Regions from separate parts of the Streptococcus koreensis genome, predicted to be linked through region 2. Evidence: predicted binding sites of a transcription regulator. Region 2 holds the regulator's gene; the other holds the start of a gene.
What was found. The regulator CtsR, encoded in region 2, represses protease genes until heat stress. The targets are predictions, from matches to a motif close to TTGGTCAAAAAAGGTCAAANA.
Positions count from the first base shown of each region.

Region 1: a site for CtsR is predicted at 5,053-5,073, ahead of D7D50_RS05850 (ATP-dependent Clp protease proteolytic subunit). Genes of this name have one in related genera too.

Region 1 is NZ_CP032620.1:1,150,701-1,161,753, forward strand. Features, by position in the region: gene D7D50_RS05830 (cystathionine gamma-synthase) at 1-31, shown strand, start outside; gene D7D50_RS05835 (MalY/PatB family protein) at 41-1,210, shown strand; M-box (ykoK) riboswitch at 1,252-1,406, shown strand; gene mgtA (magnesium-translocating P-type ATPase) at 1,630-4,290, shown strand; gene upp (uracil phosphoribosyltransferase) at 4,391-5,020, shown strand; gene D7D50_RS05850 (ATP-dependent Clp protease proteolytic subunit) at 5,183-5,773, shown strand; gene D7D50_RS05860 (DUF2129 domain-containing protein) at 6,049-6,333, shown strand; gene D7D50_RS05865 (ABC transporter substrate-binding protein) at 6,427-7,584, shown strand; gene D7D50_RS05870 (branched-chain amino acid ABC transporter permease) at 7,666-8,535, shown strand; gene D7D50_RS05875 (branched-chain amino acid ABC transporter permease) at 8,539-9,486, shown strand; gene D7D50_RS05880 (ABC transporter ATP-binding protein) at 9,486-10,250, shown strand; gene D7D50_RS05885 (ABC transporter ATP-binding protein) at 10,250-10,960, shown strand.
Region 2 is NZ_CP032620.1:703,143-714,195, forward strand. Features, by position in the region: gene D7D50_RS03700 (alpha-L-fucosidase) at 1-2,610, shown strand, start outside; gene D7D50_RS03705 (CtsR family transcriptional regulator) at 2,840-3,298, shown strand; gene D7D50_RS03710 (ATP-dependent Clp protease ATP-binding subunit) at 3,306-5,735, shown strand; gene D7D50_RS03715 (ECF transporter S component) at 5,747-6,235, shown strand; gene D7D50_RS03720 (DUF4430 domain-containing protein) at 6,216-6,620, shown strand; gene D7D50_RS03725 (hypothetical protein) at 6,783-7,526, shown strand; gene D7D50_RS03730 (AAA family ATPase) at 7,732-8,790, shown strand; gene pnuC (nicotinamide riboside transporter PnuC) at 8,803-9,585, shown strand; gene D7D50_RS03740 (NUDIX domain-containing protein) at 9,586-10,383, shown strand; gene dusB (tRNA dihydrouridine synthase DusB) at 10,573-11,053, opposite strand, start outside.

The DNA.
Region 1 (11,053 bases), 450 kb from region 2:
AGAGGATTTAGAACAAGCATTGGCTAGATAGGAGTCCATCATGGGAAAAGAACAATTTTTGACTGTCCCTAATCGTTTGGGGCACCACACTAGCAAGTGGAAGGAGTCAGAACAAGATCCTGAACTCCTTCCTGCTTGGATTGCCGATATGGATTTTGAATCCTTACCTGCTGTTGGACAAGCTATTCGAGATTACGCGGATCAATTAGTCTACGGCTATACCTATCCTAGTGAGGAACTTTACCGAGCTGTTCAAGAGTGGGAAAAGACAGAACATGGATATGTGTTTGAGAAGGAAGCGATTGTCTTTATGGAAGGAGTTGTTCCCTCTATTTCAACGGCTATTCAAGCTTTCACCAAGGAAGGGGATTCTGTTCTCATCAATACGCCAGTTTATTCACCTTTTGCCCGTAGCGTCCGTCTCAATCAACGCAAATTAGTGACCAATTCCCTTGTGGAAGAGGGTGGCCTCTTCCAAATTGATTTTGAGCAATTGGAAAAAGACTTTGTAGAGCACCAAGTCAAGCTCTACATCCTCTGCAATCCTCATAATCCAGGTGGTCGCGTTTGGGAGCGAGAAGTCCTAGAAAAGATTGGTCGTCTCTGCAAAAAATATGGAGTCTTGCTTGTTTCAGATGAAATTCACCAAGACTTGGCGCTATTTGGAAATCGACACGTATGTTTTAATACGGTAGATCCAAGCTTTAAGGATTTCACCCTTGTCTTATCGAGTGCGACCAAAACCTTCAACATCGCAGGGACAAAAAATTCCTATGCCATCATCGAAAATGATGCACTAAGAAAATCCTTCCAAGCTCAGCAGTTGCGAAACAATCAACATGAAATTTCTGCCCTTGGCTTTATAGCCACCGAAGTAGCCTATCAGAATGGAAAGGCTTGGTTAGAGGACTTAAAGGAAGTCTTGGAAGAAAATATCGATTACACTGTAGAAGTTTTGCGTGAGCAGACAGATATTGGTGTAATGAAACCGCAAGGGACCTATCTACTCTGGCTTGATTTTTCTGCCTACGGTTTGTCAGAGGAAGAACTCCATGCTCGACTTCATGACCAGGCCAAGGTCATCCTCAATAAAGGGACAGACTTTGGAGTAGAAGGGAAGCAACATGCCCGTTTGAATGTGGCAGCTCCGAAAACCCTAGTCCAAGAGATTGTCGATCGGATCGTAACAAATTTTCCTAAAAAAGGTTGATTTTAAGGGTTGACTTTTCTATAGGGGAGGAGTATACTCAAGGGGAATAACGGTAGGTGAGGCTACCACAAGGATACGGATGACTACCGCAAAGCAGTGGAGACACTACTCGTTGGTCAACAGTCCTGATCGCAAAGGTCAAGACTAAGCTCATTTCATTGCCTTGCGGAGCTAAAGCTTGGACGGTCTATTTTTTGAGAATTTTTATTAAAAAATAAACGACGAGTTTAATGAGTCCTACCTGTAAAAGGGGAGGGCTCTTTTCTTATGCTTAAGAAGCCTCTCACCTATCAAGTAGAGAAGGAGAGCACTATGATACAAATCGATGATCATCCCGAACCGCACATAGCCAGCCAATCGCTGATTTGTGTCATCGGGACTCTATAAGCGTTTGGCTCCTGATTTAAAAGGAGATTCCAATGCAAACAACAAAAGAAAGACTCATTGCTGCATTACAAGATGCAGAAACAAAAACCTTAGCAACCTATCAATCTAGCTGGTCTGGCTTGACGGAAGACCAAGTAGAGGAGAACCGGGATAGCTATGGAGAAAATGTCCTCACAAAGGGACAGGAAAGCTCTATCTGGAAACGGATTGTTGAATCCATCATTAATCCCTTCACAGTCATCCTGCTTCTCATTGCCCTTGTTTCTCTGGTGACCAATGTTTGGTTAGCCAAACCAGGAGAGGAAGACCCAACGACTTCTCTCATTATTGTCGTTCTCGTTCTCCTCTCTGGAGGGATTCGCTTTGTCCAAGAATTGCGAAGTGACAAGGCTGCTAGCAACCTCTCTCGAATGATTGTCAATACAGCGACGGTGATTCGAGAAGGCAAGGAAGAAGAAATCCCTATCGATGAAATCGTTGTGGGCGACTTGATCAAACTGAGTGCAGGTGACATGATTCCAGCAGATGTGGTCTTACTAGATTCACGAGACTTTTTCGTTCAACAATCCGGCTTGACTGGTGAGAGTGATGCTGTCGAAAAAGTTTGTTTAAGAAAGGCGACTAGCCAAAATCTAGACAGTCTCCTAGAGAGTGAGAGTCTAGCTTTCATGGGGACCAACGTTATCTCAGGTCGAGCAACAGCCTTGGTCTTGGTCGTTGGGGATGAAACCATGATGGGAGCGATTGAACAAACCATCAATACCTACGATGAACCAACCTCTTTTGAACGAGAAATGAACACCATCTCTTGGTTGTTGATTCGACTGATGATGGTGATGGTGCCCATCGTCTTCTTTATCAATGGTTTGACAGATGGGGACTGGCTAGAAGCGGGTGTCTTTGCCCTCAGTGTAGGGGTGGGCTTGACTCCGGAAATGCTTCCTATGATTATCACCGCTAGCTTGGCCAAGGGCTCCATTATCATGGCCAAAGAAAAAGTGGTCATCAAAAAGCTCAACGCCATCCAAGACTTAGGGGCTATCGATATCCTCTGTACGGATAAGACGGGAACCTTGACTCAAGATGAGATTGTACTCGAATACCCACTTGATATTCATGGGGAGCTCGATTTGTCCGTCCTTCGTCGGGCCTATCTCAACTCTTACTTCCAAACGGGTCTTAAAAATTTGATGGACCGGGCCATTATCAGTCGGACAGAACGAGAAGCTAAGAAACATGAAATCGTCAGAGGTTTAGATCAAAGCTTCCAAAAGATTGATGAACTGCCTTTTGACTTTGAACGCCGGCGGATGAGTGTCATCGTCAAGGATGAGCAGGGCCTTGTGAGCATGGTCACCAAGGGAGCCTTGGAAGAAATGTTAGCAGTGTCTCGTTATGTAGAATACAAGGATGAGATTATTCCCCTAACAGACCAAGTGCGAGAAGAAGTCTTGGCAGAAGTAGCTCAGCTTAATGAGCAAGGTCTGCGCGTGCTAGGTGTCAGCTACAAATCAAACCTTGAGGAAGGCTATGCCTTTGAAGTAGCGGATGAAGCGGATATGATCTTGACGGGCTATCTAGCCTTCTTGGATCCACCAAAACCATCTGCCGCACCAGCCATCAATATCCTTGCTGAATACGGAGTTGCCACGAAAATCCTTACGGGTGACAATGAAAAAGTGACCCAAGCAGTCTGTGAAAAGGTGGGTCTGGATGTGGACCGCATTTTGCTGGGTAGCGATATTGACAGTCTTTCTGATCCAGAGTTGGCCCAGGCAGTCGAAACCACTACCGTCTTTGCAAAATTGTCTCCGGATCAAAAAGCACGCATTATCCTTCAACTCAAAGCAAATGGCCACAAGGTCGGCTATATGGGAGATGGTATCAACGATGCTCCATCCATGAAGGTGGCAGATGTGGGGATTTCGGTTGATACAGCCGTTGATATTGCTAAAGAAACAGCAGATGTTATCCTTCTGGATAAGGACTTGATGGTCCTTGAAAAAGGCTTGGTAGAAGGACGCAAAGTCTATGCCAACATGACCAAGTACATCAAGATGACCGTTTCTTCCAACTTTGGGAATATCTTCTCTCTTCTCTTTGCCAGTATTTTCCTTCCTTTCCTTCCGATGGCCCCTATCCATCTCATCGTTTTGAACTTGGTTTACGACCTTTCCTGTATCGCCTTGCCTTTCGACCGGGTGGATAAGGACTTTTTGAAGAAACCAAGAATCTGGGAAGCAAAATCCATTACCCGCTTTATGGCCTGGTTCGGTCCTATTTCCTCTGTCTTTGACATCCTGACCTTTATCATTCTCTACTTTGTTATCGTACCAATGATTACGGGATATGGCTATGTCCATGGTGCAGATAGTGCAGGACTCTTCATTATGCTCTTTCAAACAGGCTGGTTTATCGAGTCCATGTGGTCCCAAACCATGGTAATCTACATGCTTCGTTCTCCAAAATTGCCCTTTGTTCAAAGTCGACCAGCTTTTGCTGTCATGGCAACGACCCTATTGGGCGCGCTCTTGGTTACCTTCTTACCATATGGCCCATTGGCTTCCTTGTTAAAAGTAGCGCCACTGAATGCTCTCTATTTCCTATTACTAGCGGGGATTCTCTTCCTTTATATGGCAAGCGTCACCCTGGTCAAACACTATTATATTGGTAAGTACAAGGAGTGGCTATAAGATAGCTATTAAAATAAGAAAAGAAAAGGTTTGCATATTTGTAGGCCTTTTTCTTCCTTTTTGATATAATAAGATGAATATAGAGAAAGAAGGAACCACAATGGGAAAACTTGAAGTTATTAAACATCCACTTATTCAGCATAAATTGTCTATTTTGCGTCGGACTGATACCTCTACAAAGGCTTTTCGTGAATTAGTTGATGAAATTGCTATGTTGATGGGATACGAGGTGTTGCGCGAACTTCCTCTTGAAGATGTAGAAATCGAAACACCTATCACAAAAACGGTTCAAAAACAAATTGCTGGTAAAAAACTAGCAATTGTCCCAATCCTTCGTGCAGGAATCGGGATGGTAGATGGGCTCTTGAGTTTGGTACCAGCTGCCAAAGTTGGTCATATTGGAATGTACCGCGATGAAGAAACCTTGAAGCCAGTTGAATACTTGGTGAAATTGCCAGAAGATATTGATCAACGTCGCATCTTTGTAGTAGATCCAATGCTTGCAACCGGTGGATCAGCTATTCTTGCGATTGATTCTTTGAAAAAACGTGGAGCTAGCCACATCAAGTTTGTCTGCTTGGTGGCAGCACCTGAAGGGGTGAAAGCACTTCAAGAAGCTCATCCAGATGTTGATATCTTTACAGCAGCCCTCGACGACCACTTGAATGATCATGGCTACATTGTTCCAGGCCTTGGAGATGCTGGGGACCGCTTGTTTGGTACCAAATAAGCGCCTATCCAATCCTTCTTTGGGAAAGTAAAAAATTGACCTTTGTTGACCAATGGGATATAATAGCTTTTATAAAGATTGGAAGGAGAGCTAGCCTCTCGAATCAACCGGATGAAACTCATGAGGTGGTGCCGGTTATAATGGATAAAAGGAGATGAATGAATGATTCCAGTAGTTATTGAACAAACCAGTCGTGGCGAACGCTCGTACGACATCTATTCCCGCTTATTAAAAGACCGTATTATCATGGTAACAGGACCGGTAGAAGACCAAATGGCCAATTCGATTATTGCCCAATTGCTCTTCTTGGATGCCCAAGATAATACCAAAGATATCTATATGTATATCAATACGCCAGGAGGCTCTGTCTCTGCAGGGTTGGCTATCGTCGATACCATGAACTTTATCAAATCAGACGTCCAAACTATTGTTATGGGGATGGCTGCTTCAATGGGAACTGTGATTGCATCAAGTGGTGCCAAAGGCAAACGTTTCATGTTGCCAAATGCTGAGTACATGATCCACCAACCAATGGGTGGTACTGGTGGCGGTACCCAACAAACAGATATGGCGATTGCTGCAGAACACTTGTTGAAAACACGTCACAGATTGGAAAAAATCTTGGCAGAAAATTCAGGTCAAACCATCAAGAAAATCCACGCTGATGCAGAACGGGATAATTGGATGACTGCAGAAGAAACCTTAGCTTATGGTTTCATCGATGAAATCATGGCCAACAACAATCTTGGATAAGGAAACTTAACCACAAAGCTGAGAGTGGGACAAAAATCGGTAATTCGTTAGAATTCGATTTCGTCGTCCCACCTCCGCACAGTTGAGTAGGGCTGTAAAAGCTGATGAGATCAGCGTAGTAGAGCCCACTCAACCACTGCGTCTTGCTCGTCAATCCAAAGATAATTGAGAGGCTAGGACTTTTGTCCCAGCCTCTTTTTTAGTCTTTCTAGAAAAAGATAGAATTTTTACCTGAAATTTGCTATACTTGTAACAGAAGCAGAAAGGGATTGTATATGTTTGAGAAGCAAGCTAGAACAGGCTTAATTGTAAAATTGTATTATAATCGAGATGCAAAAAAATTACAGGGAATTGGGGATGTGATCTATCATTCCAAAAAAATGCGCTATGTACAGGTCTATGTTGATAGTCCTCAAGTCCTTGAAATCGTGCAACAATTAAAAAAAGAACGCTTTGTAAAGAAGGTACAAATTTGCCATATTCAAGAATTGGATCGTGATTTTGTGGGAAGTTTGCATCGTCAAAAGGATGAAACACAAGGAGAAAACGCAATCATTTAAAGGATTGCGTTTTTTATATTGACAATTTTCAGATAATTCGGTATATTCTTAATATCTATTTATTTAAAGAATTATTTAAGGAGATTATTACAAATGAAGAATAAATTTGCTCTTTCATTTTTAACAATTGCAAGTGTCGCTCTTCTTGCTGCCTGTGGTGAAGTTTCAACTTCAGGTTCAAACACAACTGGTAACGAAATCGGCAAAGAACTAAAAATCGGTTTTAACTTTGAAAAAACTGGTGAAGTAGCAGCATATGGTAGTGCTGAACAAAAAGGTGCTCAATTGGCCGTTGATGAAATCAATGCTAATGGTGGGGCCGATGGTAAGAAGATTGTTGTCACAGACAAAGATAACAAATCTGAAACAGCTGAAGCAGCTACAATCACTACAAATCTTGTCACTCAATCAAAAGTGAACGCTCTTGTAGGACCTGCAACTTCAGGTGCCACTGCCGCAGCGGTTGCGAATGCTGGTAAAGCAGGTGTTCCATTGGTAACCCCATCAGCAACACAAGATAATTTGACAAAAGGTCAAGATTACCTTTTCCGTGCAACCTTCATCGATAGCTTCCAAGGACAAATCATTTCAAAATACACAACTGAGAACTTGAAAGCGAAGAAAGTTGTTCTTTACTATGATAACTCATCTGACTATGCGAAAGGGATTGCTGAAGCCTTTAAGAAATCTTATAAAGGTGAAATCGTAGCGACAGAAACTTTCCAATCTAAGGATACAGACTTCCAAGCTGCCCTTACAAAAATCAAAGATAAAGACTTCGACGCGATTGTTCTTCCAGGGTACTACACTGAAACTGGTAAAATCGTAAACCAAGCACGTGGTATGGGAATCAAACAACCAATCATCGGTGGTGATGGATTTAGTGATGCGAAATTCGTTGAACAAGCAACACCTGCTGCAGCTACAGATATCTACTACGTAGCTGGATTCTCTACTGAAGGTGAAATGACTGATAAAGCCAAGAAATTCGTAGAAGCTTATAAAGCGAAATACAACGAAGAACCTTCAATGTTTGCGGCTTTGGCATATGATTCAGTTTACATGATTGCAGAAGCATCTAAAGGTGCTAAGAACTCTGTTGAATTGAAAGACAACCTTGCGAAGTTGAAAGACTTGGAAGGTGTTACTGGTACAATGTCTATTGACAAAGACCATAATCCGGTTAAATCTGCACTTATGATTGGCTTAAAAGATGGTAAAGTTGAGTCAGTTGAGTCGGTTAAACCTTAATTATCATTTGTTGTTTGTACAAGAGGCTGGGAGAATGAAAATTCCTGGCCTCGCTCTTTATTGTTAGAAAGGATGGTTCAAATGCTCCAGCAATTAGTGAACGGTCTAATCTTGGGAAGTGTCTATGCACTCTTAGCCCTTGGTTATACCATGGTGTATGGAATTATCAAATTGATCAACTTTGCCCATGGGGATATCTACATGGTAGGTGCCTTTATGGGATATTTCTTATTGAACTCATTGAAAGTTAACTTCTTTGTAGCCTTGCTTCTGGCGATGGTTGGGACAGCTATTTTAGGGGTTGTGATTGAATACCTGGCTTATCGTCCGCTTCGTCATTCAACTAGGATTGCAGCCTTGATCACAGCTATCGGGGTTTCCTTCTTGCTGGAATATGGGATGGTCTTCTTTGTAGGGGCTAATACCCGTTCCTTCCCACAAGTCATTGAAACTGTTCGGTACAATTTTGGTCCTATTTCGATCTCCAACATTCAGTTGATGATCTTAGGAGTGTCTATTTTCTTGATGGTTGCTCTTCAATTTATTATCCAAAAGACAAAGATGGGGAAAGCCATGCGTGCCGTTTCCGTTGATAGCGATGCTGCTCAATTGATGGGGATTAACGTCAACCGGACCATCAGCTTTACCTTTGCTTTGGGATCAGCCTTAGCGGGTGCTGGTGGTGTCTTGATCGGTTTGTACTACAACTCGATCGAACCTTTGATGGGGATGACACCAGGGATCAAAGCCTTTGTCGCAGCCGTTCTTGGAGGAATCGGAATCATCCCAGGTGCGGCTCTAGGTGGATTTGTCATCGGTTTGTTGGAAACCTTCGCTACAGCGATCGGTCTCTCAGATTTCCGTGATGCCATTGTGTATGCTATCTTGATTGTGATCTTGCTCATCCGTCCTGCAGGTATCCTCGGTAAAAATGTGAAAGAGAAGGTGTAAGCCATGAAACAGAATTTAAAAGTGAATTTAGTCTGGCTTGGTCTTTTGGTAGCAGGTTTTGCCTTGATCCAAGTCTTGGTTGCAGCAGGTGTCCTCAACCTCTTCTATATCCAAATTTTGGAACAAATCGGGATTAATATCATTCTTGCGGTTGGTTTGAACCTCATCGTTGGTTTTTCAGGTCAATTCTCGCTCGGACACGCTGGATTTATGGCGATTGGTGCCTATTCTGCAGCTATTCTCGGTTCTAAATCACCAACCTACGGCGCTTTCTTTGGCGCTATGGTTTTAGGTGCCTTGATTGCAGGTATCGTTGCCTTGATCGTTGGGGTACCAACCCTTCGCTTGAAAGGAGACTACCTGGCGATTGCAACACTTGGGGTTTCAGAAATCATCCGGATCTTGATCGTCAATGGTGGTACTCTAACAAATGGTGCCGCGGGGATCCTTGGTTTACCAGCTTTTACAACCTGGCAATTGGTATACATCTTTGTTGTCATTACGACTATTTTTACCATCAACTTCTTACGCAGTCCAATTGGGCGTTCTACCCTTTCTGTTCGTGAAGATGAAATCGCCGCAGAATCTGTTGGGATCAATACGACCAAAGTTAAAGTCATTGCCTTTGTATTTGGTGCGATCACAGCGGCGATTGCTGGATCTCTTCAAGCCGGCTTTATCGGTTCTGTTGTTCCGAAAGATTACTCTTTCACCAATACCATTAATGTCTTGATCATTGTCGTTTTCGGTGGTTTGGGATCGATGTCAGGAACAGTTGTGGCAGCCATCGTCTTGGGGATCTTGAACATGGTGCTTCAAGACTTCTCAAGCATCCGTATGATCATTTACTCATTAGCCTTGATTCTCGTAATGATCTTCCGCCCAGGTGGTCTTCTTGGAACATGGGAATTTAGCTTGAAAAAATTACTCTCAAAAAAGGAGGCTAACTAATGGCACTTCTTGAAGTAAAAAATTTAACAAAAAACTTTGGTGGTTTGACAGCCGTTGGGGATGTGACCATGGAACTTAACGAAGGGGAATTGGTTGGTTTGATCGGACCCAACGGTGCCGGTAAAACAACCCTCTTCAACCTCCTAACAGGAGTGTATGAGCCAAGTGAAGGGACCATTACTTTAGATGGGCACCTTTTAAACGGGAAAGCCCCTTATAAAATCGCTGCTGGTGGTCTTGGACGGACTTTCCAAAATATTCGTCTCTTTAAAGATTTGAGTGTTTTGGACAATGTCTTGATTGCCTTTGCCAATCACCACAAACCACATGTTTTTGCTAGTCTTTTCCGTTTGCCAAGCTATTACAAAAATGAAGAAGCATTGAAAGTAAAAGCCCTCGAATTGTTAGCAATATTTGGTTTGGAAAAAGAAGCAGCTACCTTGGCCAAAAACTTAGCTTACGGTCAACAACGTCACTTAGAAATCGTTCGTGCCCTTGCTACAGAGCCAAAAATCCTCTTCTTGGATGAGCCTGCTGCAGGAATGAACCCTCAAGAAACTGCAGAATTAACCCAACTAATCCGTCGCATTCAAAAAGAATTTAATATTACGATCATGTTAATCGAGCACGATATGAGTTTGGTCATGGAGGTAACAGAGCGGATTTATGTATTGGAATATGGTCGTTTGATTGCCCATGGTACGCCAGATGAAATCAAGTCCAACAAACGTGTAATCGAAGCATATCTAGGAGGTGAAGCCTAATGTCTATGTTAAAAGTTGAAAATCTTTCTGTACACTATGGCATGATCCAGGCTGTCCGTGATGTCAGTTTCGAAGTCAATGAAGGGGAAGTTGTTTCCTTGATCGGTGCCAATGGCGCTGGGAAAACATCTATTCTTCGTACCATTTCAGGTTTGGTGCGTCCAAGTGCTGGGAAAATCGAGTTTTTGGGTCAGGAGATTCAAAAGGTTCCGGCTCAAAAAATTGTAGCTGCTGGGCTCTCTCAAGTTCCAGAAGGCCGCCACGTCTTTCCAGGCTTGACCGTTATGGAAAACTTGGAAATGGGAGCTTTCTTGAAGAAAGATCGAGAAGAAAATCAAGCGAACTTGAAGAAAGTCTTCTCACGTTTCCCACGTTTGGAAGAACGGAAGAACCAAGATGCAGCTACCCTATCTGGTGGGGAGCAACAAATGCTAGCAATGGGTCGTGCCCTCATGTCGACGCCAAAACTCTTGCTTCTGGATGAACCTTCCATGGGATTGGCCCCAATCTTTATCCAGGAAATCTTTGATATCATCCAAGATATTCAAAAACAAGGAACAACGGTTCTCTTGATTGAGCAAAATGCCAACAAGGCCCTTTCTATCGCAGACCGCGGTTATGTTTTGGAAACAGGGAAAGTCGTTCTGTCCGGAACAGGAAAAGAACTCTTAGCCTCAGAAGAAGTCCGCAAGGCCTACCTTGGTGGATAAATAGGTTAAGGGAGTGGGACAGAAATCGGTCATTCGTTAGAATTCGATTTCGTCGTCCCACCTCCGGGGCTGTAAAAGCTGATGAAATCAGCG
Region 2 (11,053 bases):
TGGTTCTACCATGACAATCAAGAGCCTAAGTCCCTGCGTGAATTGATGGACATTTACTTCAAATCTGTCGGTCGTGGAACGCCACTCTTGCTCAATATTCCACCCAATCAAGATGGAAAATTTGCGGATGCCGATGTGGCTCGTTTGAAAGAATTCCGCCAGACTTTGGATCAACTCTACAGCGTGGACTATGCGGCGGGCGCTTTGGTAGAAGCTGACTCGACACGGCGCAATTCGCATTACGCAGCTAGCCATTTGACAGATGGCGATGAAAAGACCAGTTGGGCCCCTGCCGATGATGCCAAGACCGGCTCTTTCGTGCTCGACCTTGGAAAAGAGCAACACTTTGATGTGGTAGAGCTCAAAGAAACCATCGAGAAAGGCCAACGGATTTCCGGTTTCACCATCGATGTAGCGGTGAATGGCCAATGGGTTCCTTTTGGGGCTGGGTCAACCGTTGGATATCGCCGTTTGATCAAAGGGCAACCAGTTGATAGTCGCTACCTCCGAGTGTCAATTACTGATGCCCAAGCCACTCCAATCTTGAACGGTGTCTCTGTCTATAAGACACCAGCCAGCATCGAAGAAACCGATGGCTATCCGCTTGGTTTGACCTATCATTCTGACCGGACTGCTGACCGGGGCAATAGCCAATGGAATGAAGAGGGAGAAGGCGTTCGAGGCACCTCTATGTGGACCAAGGAAGCGGGAGCTTCTGCAACCTATCAATTCGAAGGGACCAAGGCCTATGTGGTCGCAACTGTAGACCCAGGTCATGGGGAAATGGATGTCTATGTCGATGGGCAAAAACTAGCGACGGTCAATACCCAAAGTCCAACTCGCAAACGCAGCCAAAAGGTTTATGAAACACCAGATTTGAAAGCAGGTTCCCATACCTTGACCTTGGTCAATAGCAAGGGAGATGCTATCGCAACGGAAGGGATTTATGCCCTCAATAACCAAGAAAAAGGCCTCTTTGAGTTTGCTCAGCCAACCTTAGCTGTTAAAAAAGGAGAGCCAGCGCAAATCGTCGTCAAAAGAAAAGGTGGCTCTAAAGGAAGTGCCAGTCTTAAGTTAATCACAGAACCAGGAACAGGGGTTCATGGCAAGGTCTACAAAGATACCAATGTCACCCTTGAGTTCGCAGATGGAGAGACAGAAAAAACAGTCCAAGTCCCAACCCTTGATTTTGCAGGAAAAGCGACCGATGTCTATGACTTTAAGGCCAAATTGTTGCATCCAGATCAAGGCAGCCTGGTCGGCTTTATTCCAGAACTGACAGTCCAAGTGATGAACGAGGACCTACTTCCAGAAAATCGCAAAGAAGTGGATGATCAAGATCCAAAACTGCACTACAGTCAAGGCTGGAATCATGAGACGGACAATCGAGACTTCTCAAATGGAACGGAATCTTGGTCTAGCTTCAACCAAGTAACCGATGAAGAAGGAAAGAAACACATTGATGTGACCATCACCTTCAAGGGAACTGGTGTGGAAGTTCGAGGAGTGGTTGATCCAAGCCATGGTCTCTACAGCGTCACCCTAGATGGAAAAGAAATGGCCTTTGAAGAAGGACGTGGTCATGACTATGAGATTGAAGGCGACCATTACTTCAGTGGCTATGGAGATCAACGCAAACTGGACCAGAGTTTGGTCAATCTGCAAGGTCTAGCAAAAGGCTACCACCAATTACGTCTGCACTTGGATCCATCTCTCAATGATCCTCAGTCATCTAGAGCCATTCAGGTAGACCGCTTTATCCTATCAGGAAAAGATAGTCAGTTGCTCAGTCAAGAAGAGCTCCAACAGATTATCAAAGAAGGAGTAGAAAAGATCAAGGCTACTTCTCTCGATCGCTTGAAAGCAAATCTCAAATCAACTGTCCAAGAGCAATTGACGGAATTGACTCAGTTGTTGAATCAAGAGCGACCAGATTTGGTTGCTACAGCGAATCAAGTGGAAGCCCTTGAGACCATCTTAGAAGATGCTCATAATTATGAACCGCTGACGCAGACACGCCCAGACGAAGGTGTCCGGGATTTGATTCTTGAAAAGCCAGAACTTCTCATCGAAGCGGAGGAGATTCCATTTGAGAGTCAAACGCGTGAAAACAAGGATTTAACCAAGGGTGAAAGCCGGATCCTTCAAGCAGGGAAGGTTGGACGCCGCTTGAAGTTGATCGAGGTTCGACAAGAAGAAGGCAAAGAAATTCGGACAGAAGTCGATGCCTTTGTCGAAGTGGAAGCCCAGGACCAGATTACAGAAGTCGGAACAGGAGTGGTAGAAGAACATTCTGTGACACCTGATCTACCGACTCCAATAACACCTGTAACTCCAAGTAAAGACTTACAAGTTCATGCACATCATTCAACAGTAGATGATAAAAAAGAGAAAGAAACTCCGGTTCTTCTGAAAGAGACGACTCCAGAAGTAACTTCTGTTTTGACTGCCGAGCATCCAGTAGTAGAAGAGGTTGAAAGTCCTTCTCTACAACCGGAAGGTAAACTGCCACAGACAGGATCAGAGAAGGCAAGTTTCTTAGCCTGGATGGGACTTTTCGGCTTAGGTTTCTTAGGCGGAAGAGTAAAATTCGCTCGTCGGAAATCCTAAGGCACCTTCTATAAGAGGTTAGCAATCGCTAGCCTCTTTTTTGTTTCTTCTGGCTACCAGTAAGGGGGATTCAGATTCCATCTGGACGTAGTCTTTGCTTTATTTACAGGCGTAAAAATTGTATAATAGTCAGATAAGGTCAATAATGACATCATGGATGATGAGACCATTTTTTATCCTCTGAAGAGCAGAGAGTCCATCTAGAATGAAACCATCAGAAAGGAGCATCATGGCAAGTAAAAATACATCAGATAGCATCGAGGCCTATATCAAGTTGCTACTGGCTCAAGCAGGAATCGCTGAGCTCAAGAGAAGCGAATTAGCGGATGTTTTCCAAGTTGTTCCTAGTCAAATCAATTATGTGATTAAGACCCGCTTCACCGAAAGTCGAGGCTACATCGTAGAGAGCAAGCGTGGAGGCGGAGGTTATATCCGGATTGGCAAGATTCAATTTTCAGACCAACACCAGATGCTAACAGAGCTTGGCGCAAGCATTGGAGAACAGATCAGTCAGACTGTATTCTGTGATATCCTCCAGATGCTATTTGAAGAAAAACTCCTTACAAAGAGAGAAGCAGAGCTCTTGTCAGTGATGACAACAGACGAGGTTTTGGGAAGTGAAGCCCATCGCTTACGATCCAATATCCTACGAAAAATTATCCAACAAGTCGATAGAAAGGGAATGTAATCTCCTTATGAACTATTCAAAAGCCCTATTAGAAACGATTGAAGCCGCTCAAATCTTGGCGGGTCATTTTGATTCCCAAACCCTAGATACCTGGCATATCCTAGTGGCCCTAGCAAATAACCCCTATAGTGTAGCTGGTTCCGTCTTAAGTGACTATCCTATGCAGATTGATGATTTTCAAGACGCAGCTGAGCACATCACGGGCCAAGTCTACCAACGGGATGGTCGCTATGAGGTATTTCCTTTTTCTTTCCGTGTAGAAGAAATCATGAACCGTTCCCAAGAGATTGCCCAGGCAGTCCATGCCAAAAGTCTTGGAACAGAGCATGTCCTCTTGGCGCTCTTACTAGAGCGGGGAACCTTAGCTTCTCAAGTGTTGGAGTATGTGGGCTTCCGCTATGATGATCAGGAAGATGGCATTAAAATCGTCGAACTTCGTAAGAGTTTGGAACAACGAGCAGGTTGGGACAAGGAAGCTGTCAAGGCTATCCGTTCTCTCTATCGGTCCCAGCAACCAAATCGTCAAACCATGGGAAATATGATGGGCATGCCAGCCTCTACCAGCGGTGGTTTGGAAGACTACACCCGAGATTTGACAGAAATGGCTTGCAATGGCAGTTTGGAACCGGTGATTGGTCGGGGGCAAGAAATCTCGCGGATGATTCAGATTTTGAGCCGCAAAACGAAAAATAATCCAGTCCTCGTTGGAGATGCCGGTGTCGGAAAGACTGCTCTGGCTTTGGGCTTGGCCCAACGGATTGCCAGTGGAGATGTCCCAACTGAACTTGCTAAGATGCGTGTCTTAGAGTTAGACTTGATGAATGTTGTTGCGGGAACGCGTTTCCGTGGGGATTTTGAAGAGCGGATGAACAACATCATCAATGATATTGAAGAAGATGGCCATGTCATTCTCTTCATTGATGAGCTCCATACCATTATGGGATCTGGATCAGGGATTGACTCCACCTTGGATGCAGCCAATATCTTGAAGCCTGCCTTGGCTCGCGGGACCTTACGGACCGTAGGAGCGACTACGCAAGAAGAATACCAAAAACACATCGAAAAAGATGCCGCTCTGTCACGCCGTTTTGCCAAGGTTTTGATTGAGCAACCGTCTGTTGCGGATAGCATTGCTATTTTGCAAGGGCTCAAGAAGACCTATGAGCGTCACCACCGTGTCCATATTACGGATGCAGCCATTGAGACAGCCGTTGTCTATGCCCATCGTTATTTGACCAGTCGCCTCTTGCCAGACTCAGCCATTGATCTTTTGGATGAGGCGGCAGCGACTGTACAAAACAAGGGGCCTCAAGCGGGTCTTCAGTCCGATTTGACAGCTGCCGATCAGGCCTTGCTCAAGGGACAGTGGAAAAAAGTTGCTCAGTTACTAAAAGAAGACGCCAGTCCGAAAGGCTATCAGTTAGAAGTCAAGGAAGAGGATATTCTGAAGACGCTCAGTCAGCTTTCTGGCATTCCTGTGGAGAAACTAACCCAAACAGCAGCTAAGAAATACCTTGAATTAGAAGCGGAACTTCATAAGCGCGTGATCGGTCAGGATCAGGCCGTCTCAAGTATCAGCCGAGCGATTCGCCGCAATCAATCTGGAATCCGGTCTCACAAGCGACCAATTGGTTCCTTCCTCTTCCTCGGTCCGACAGGAGTCGGGAAAACCGAGCTAGCCAAGGCGCTTGCTGAGGTTCTATTTGATGACGAGTCCGCTTTGATTCGCTTTGATATGAGTGAATACATGGAGAAATTTGCAGCTAGTCGTCTCAACGGAGCTCCTCCGGGTTACGTTGGCTATGAAGAAGGCGGTGAGTTGACGGAAAAAGTCCGCAACAAACCTTATTCAGTCCTCTTGTTTGATGAGGTGGAAAAAGCCCATCCAGATATCTTTAACGTTCTCTTGCAAGTCTTGGATGATGGTGTCTTGACCGACAGCAAGGGACGTAAGGTGGATTTCTCCAATACCATTATTATCATGACGTCAAACTTGGGAGCTACTGCTTTACGAGATGATAAGACAGTTGGTTTTGGAGCCAAGGATATTCGCTTTGACCAAGCCAACATGGAAAAACGCATTTTCGAAGAGTTGAAGAAGACCTATCGACCAGAGTTTATTAACCGGATTGATGAAAAGGTTGTCTTCCATAGCTTGACCAGTGACCAAATGCACGAGATTGTCAAGATTATGGTAAAACCATTGATTCAATCCCTAGCAGAGAAGGGCATTACTCTGAAATTCCAAGCGTCTGCCCTTAAATGGCTGGCAACTCACGGATATGATCCAGAGATGGGAGCGCGTCCTTTGCGTCGGACCATCCAGACCCAGGTGGAAGACTACTTGGCAGAAATCCTCTTGAGAGGAGAAGTTGCAGAAGGTCAAACCCTCAAGGTAGGTGTCAAGTCTGGTCAGCTTAACTTTACGATTGACTAGGAGGATATGCAGTGCCTCTCAAACGCTTGACCCGAATCACCCTCCTAGCAGCACTCTGTGTGGTGCTGCGACAAGCTTTTGCCTTTCTACCCAATGTCCAACCCATTAGTGCCATCTTCTTTTTGCTGGTGCTATTCGAAGACTGGCCATTCGCCTGTTTGGTGATGGCTGTCACTATGTTTACTTCAGCCTTTCTCTTGGGGATGAGTCCAGTGGTAGTCGCTCAGATTCTAGTCTTTGCCCTCCTCTTGACTCTTTGGCGGGGGCTTTATCGCCACCTGTCTTTGGAAGTCCAAACCCTAGTGGTCGGCATCTTATCCTTTCTCTACGGGATGTTGATTGATAGCGTTTATGCTGTCCTCTATCACATGCCTTGGTGGACCTATGCTCTGGTAAATGGCTTTAGCTTTAACCTAGCCCACGCCCTTTCCACCGCTTGTTTTTATCCTTTACTTTATGTCATATTTAGGAGATTGTATCATGAAAAAAACACTTTATAGCTTGTTTACTGTCTTAGCGGCTCTTGTCTTGGTTAGCTGCGGACAAAGCACACCATCAGCTACGAAAAACTCAGCTTCTAGCTCACAAGTAGCAAAAGAAAAAGAAAGTACCATTACGGTAAGTATCGCCCCTGAAGGGCAAGAAGCTCAAAGCAAGACCCTAAAGGTTGCAGAAAAAGCCAACTTGATGGAAGTCCTTAAAGGCAACTACAAAATTGAGGAGAAGGGTGGCCTCATCACCTCGATCGATGGAGTAGCCCAAGACGAAAGCAAGGGGCTCTATTGGATGTACAAGATCAATGGAGAGATGGCACCAAAAGGGGCAGCAGAGACCACTGTCCAAGATGGAGACACTATCGAATTTTATCAAGAAGTCTATCAATAAGAAAAAGAGTGAATGCTTGGACTAGGACTCCATGGGTTCACTCTTTTTTTGAAACTAGTTTCTATTTTTTATAAGAATTGTGAATCCTCTTGACGTCCCTATAGATAAATGTTACAATTATATTACAAAATGTAACAAATGTTACAAAAGAGAGGTATTGCCATGAAAATGAAAGGAACCTTATTTAGTCTATCCACCCTTGCTCTAACAGCTGCTCTTCTCTTAAGCGGCTGTGGATCAGAAAAGAAAAAGGAAACCAGTCCATCTTCAACTAATAAAATTGCACAAGTAAAACAAAGTTCTACGAGTAAAAAAGAAGAGAAAAAGGCTATAAGCAAAACCACACAAAGCCAACAAAGCGCAGAGGTGGCAGCATCTCCTACCATCGCTTCGAGCGAGACACAAGCGAGCCAAAAAAGTCCGTCAACTCCGGTGACACCAAGAGTTCCAGAAGTCAGTCAAGGCCTGGCCCCAACTCCTTCCAAAGAAACGCATCCAGCATTGACACCAGCACCTGAAAAAGCAAAACTACCTAGCTTGGAGGAAGGTCGCACGAGTGCTAAAGAGCAAGCCTCTAAGACAGAGAACCCACGCTATAAAGGTGTGTTAGCTTATGCCTCAGGGGATTATTCTACAGCAGCAGGTAGTTGGACCGATGGTCGCGATACCGGCGTAACAATTGGGCAAGGAGGTCAAGTGACCATTCAAACTCCAGGTGGCGATGCAGTGGGCTATACGATTGGAAGCTATGAATACAACTTGGATCATGGTCATTATCATGCTGGCTTGATTTCCACTCAAGATGGATCTACAGCTAGCTTGGATATAGTCGTCGGTCAAGATGGTCAAGTGGCAAGTGTTCAAGTGGCTGAAAATGGACATGCGCACGCCTTGGTTCGGGAATAATGACTCGCCATTAAGAAATATTAAAAAAATGATTGAAATCAGAGGTTCAATTCTGTATAATAACATACAGAGTTGGATCTTTTTAATTTTTATTTTATAAAAATATATTTTTTTATAAAAAAGTATTGACACTGGCTAATTATAGTTTATAATAAAAGTATAAGCAAAGCATGTTTTGAAATAATAATACAAAGGAGCCAGTAAGATGAAAGAAAAAGTGGCAGTGGTTTTTGGAACATTTGCCCCCCTTCATCAAGGGCATATTGATTTAATTCAACGGGCAAAGCGCCAATGTGACCGCGTTCGTGTAATTGTTTCTGGGTACAAAGGAGACCGTGGAGAAGAAGTTGGACTTCCTTTGCAGAAACGTTTTCGCTATATCCGAGAAGGTTTTTCAAATGATGAACTCACTCAAATATATAAACTTGACGAGACAGATCTTCCCCGCTATCCTTTGGGATGGGAGCCTTGGTTGAAAACAGCCTTAGAAACCATTCAATATCATGCAGAGAGAGAAGAGCTGATCTTCTTTGTTGGAGAGAAGGCTTACCAAGAAGAACTTGAAGCGCGAGGCTTTGAAGCCCGCCTGCAGGAGCGTCAGTTTGGCATCTCAGGAACCCTCATCAGAGAGAACCCGAGCAAATATTGGAAATATATTGCCCAACCCTTCCGTCGTCAGTTTACGAAAAAGGTTCTCATTATGGGTAGTGCTAGTAATGGGAAGACGACCTTGGCAAAGGATTTGGCCCGTTTCTATGATGCGCCAGTGAGCTTGGAATATGCTCGGGAGTACCAAATTAGAAATAATGTACGGGATGATGAACTAACACCAAAAGATTACTATTATCTCCTACTCGGACAATACGATCAAACCTCAAAATTAATCGATAGTAGTGCCAATCGTGGCTTAGTCATTGCGGATACAAATTCTCTGGTGACGAAGGGCTATTACGACTACTATATGGAAGTAGAAGGCCAAGAGACCGGTATGACGGATACCTTTGACAATCTCTTTGTCAGCATCTTAGCTAAGGAAAAGTGGGATTTAATCTTATTTGTCCAACCTATTGGCTCCTATGTTAATGATGGTTTCCGTGATATGACCATGGCAGATGATGAAATTCGCAACAGTTTTTCAAATCACCTGGATTACCTCCGCCATCAATACCTCTCGGATATCCCTACAGCCTATCTCGGGCAAGACTACTTGGGGAATTATGAAGAAGCGAAACGTGTCATCGATACGATTTATCAAGCTGATTAAAGGAGAAGCAACATGAAACGATTACAAGAAAAAATTCAAACATTTGGGGAACATTTAAAAAATGTCCATCGAGAAGCAGGCAAACGTGGCTTTGTAGGCATTATGAAACTCCTTTGGAAAGACCTGTTCGCTGGCCGCACATTGACACAATGGCTCTATTTGCTTGCTTTGTCCAGCGTGCCCTTTATCTTAGAATTTACCAATCAGGAAGCGAGTCATGATTGGTTGGGGCTCTTTGCATCCTGGACAGGAATAGTTTGTGTTATACTAGTAGCAGAAGGTCGGGCTAGTAACTATCTCTTTGGAGCAGTAAACTCAGCTATTTATTTAATCCTAGCCTTGAACAAAAACTTCTATGGAGAAGTCTTGACGACCTTGTATTTCTTCGTTATGCAGCCAATTGGTCTCTATGTCTGGTTGTCGAATCGGATCAATGATCAGGGGGAAGCGGAAGAATCTCATTTTGAGGCCAAGAAATTAAACCTAATGGAATGGATCAAGTACTTGGCCCTAACAGCTCTGATTTGGATCGGGATGGGCTACGCCTATAAAAGCATCCACAGTGCTCGGCCTTTCCGTGATAGTATAACAGATGCGACCAATGGTGTTGGACAGCTTCTGATGACTGGTCTCTATCGCGAACAATGGATTTTCTGGATTGCGACCAACCTCTTCAGTATTTACCTCTGGTGGGGAAAGAGCATCCATATTCAAGGCATGTACTGGGTCTATACCCTTAACAGTCTTGTCGGTTGGTATCAGTGGAGTAAAGCAGTGAAAAAGGAGGTTGCTTAAATGACAGCAACAAGCATTCCGGAAGGAATGAACGAAAAGGAATACTACGAAAGGGTCGTCAGCGAGGAAGAATTTCTCCGTTGGTATAAGGAACAGGATCACCCTACCTATGAAAATCCGAGCGTAACTGCTGATATGGTGGCCTACTGCTTTGTGGAGGGGCGCTTGAAACTCTTGGTGATTCGCCGCAAAACGCATCCTTGTCAGCATCGGGTAGCCTTGGTTGGAGGATTCTTGCAAAAGCATGAAGATGCTATTCAGGCTTGTATCCGTGAGGTCCAGGAAGAAGTTGGACTAGAGTTGACCCCTCAAAAAGTCGAGCAGTTAATGACCGTTTCGACTCCTGGACGGGATCCACGGGGCTGGGTCATCACCATTGCCCACCTGGTCTACTTGCCTGCGGAGGCCGTCAATTTGGTCCGAGCTGGGGATGATGCCAAAGAGGTTCTTTTCCTCGATGTGGACTTCAAACAAGGGGAGTGTTCCCTAGATGGCCGTGTCTTGACGGCTGAAGATTTTGCCTTTGACCACTATGAGATTGTCCAAGAATCCATCAAGCGGATCCAAGGGCGTTTGGCTTGGAATCCAACCTTCCTCCATCTCCTAGAAGAACCTTTCACCGTATACGAGGCGACGGAGTTGGTGAACCTGATCCATCCAGATAAAGAAATTTTGACCAATAATTTCCTTGTCACCTACGGTTCCTATGTGGAAGAAGTAGGAGTCAAGCGGGTACCTAAGAAAAAACCACGCAAGACCTATCGCTGGAAAGAAAGCGAAGGCCAAAAGGACCAATAACATACAAGAGAGTGGGACAGAAATCGGTCATTCGTTAGAATTCGATTTCGTCGTCCCACCTCCGCATAGTTGAGTAGGGCTGTAAAAGCTGATGAAATCAGCGTAGTAGAGCCCACTCAACCACTGCGTCTTGCTCGACAATCCAAAGACAATTAAGAGGCTAGGACTTTTGTCCTAGCCTCTTTGTCATTAAGCTTTTTCTAATTGAAGAAGTTCTTCAATCTCTGCTAGGGTGCTAGCCTGCGAGATTGCTCCGCGTAGTTTGGCAGCACCTGAGGTACCACGGAGGTAGTGAGGGGCTAAGCCACGGAATTCGCGGACGGCAATGTGCTCACCCTTGAGATTGATCAAGCGCTTCAAGTGCTCATAAGCAATCTTCATCTTGTCTTCAAAGGTCAAATCAGGCAGGATTTCTCCTGTTTCAAAGTAGTGATTGATTTGGTTGAAGAGGTAAGGATTGCCCATAGCGGCACGGCCAATCATGACCGCATCAGCACCAACTTCTTCGATGCGTTGTTTGGCGTCTTGAACTGTCCGGATGTCTCCATTTGCAATAAATGGAATCTTGGTCAGAGCTTGCGCAACCTTGTGAAGGGTCTCAAGGTCAGCGTGACCAGTGTACATTTGTTCCCGGGTCCGTCCGTGCATAGCCAGGGCAGAGACACCTGCA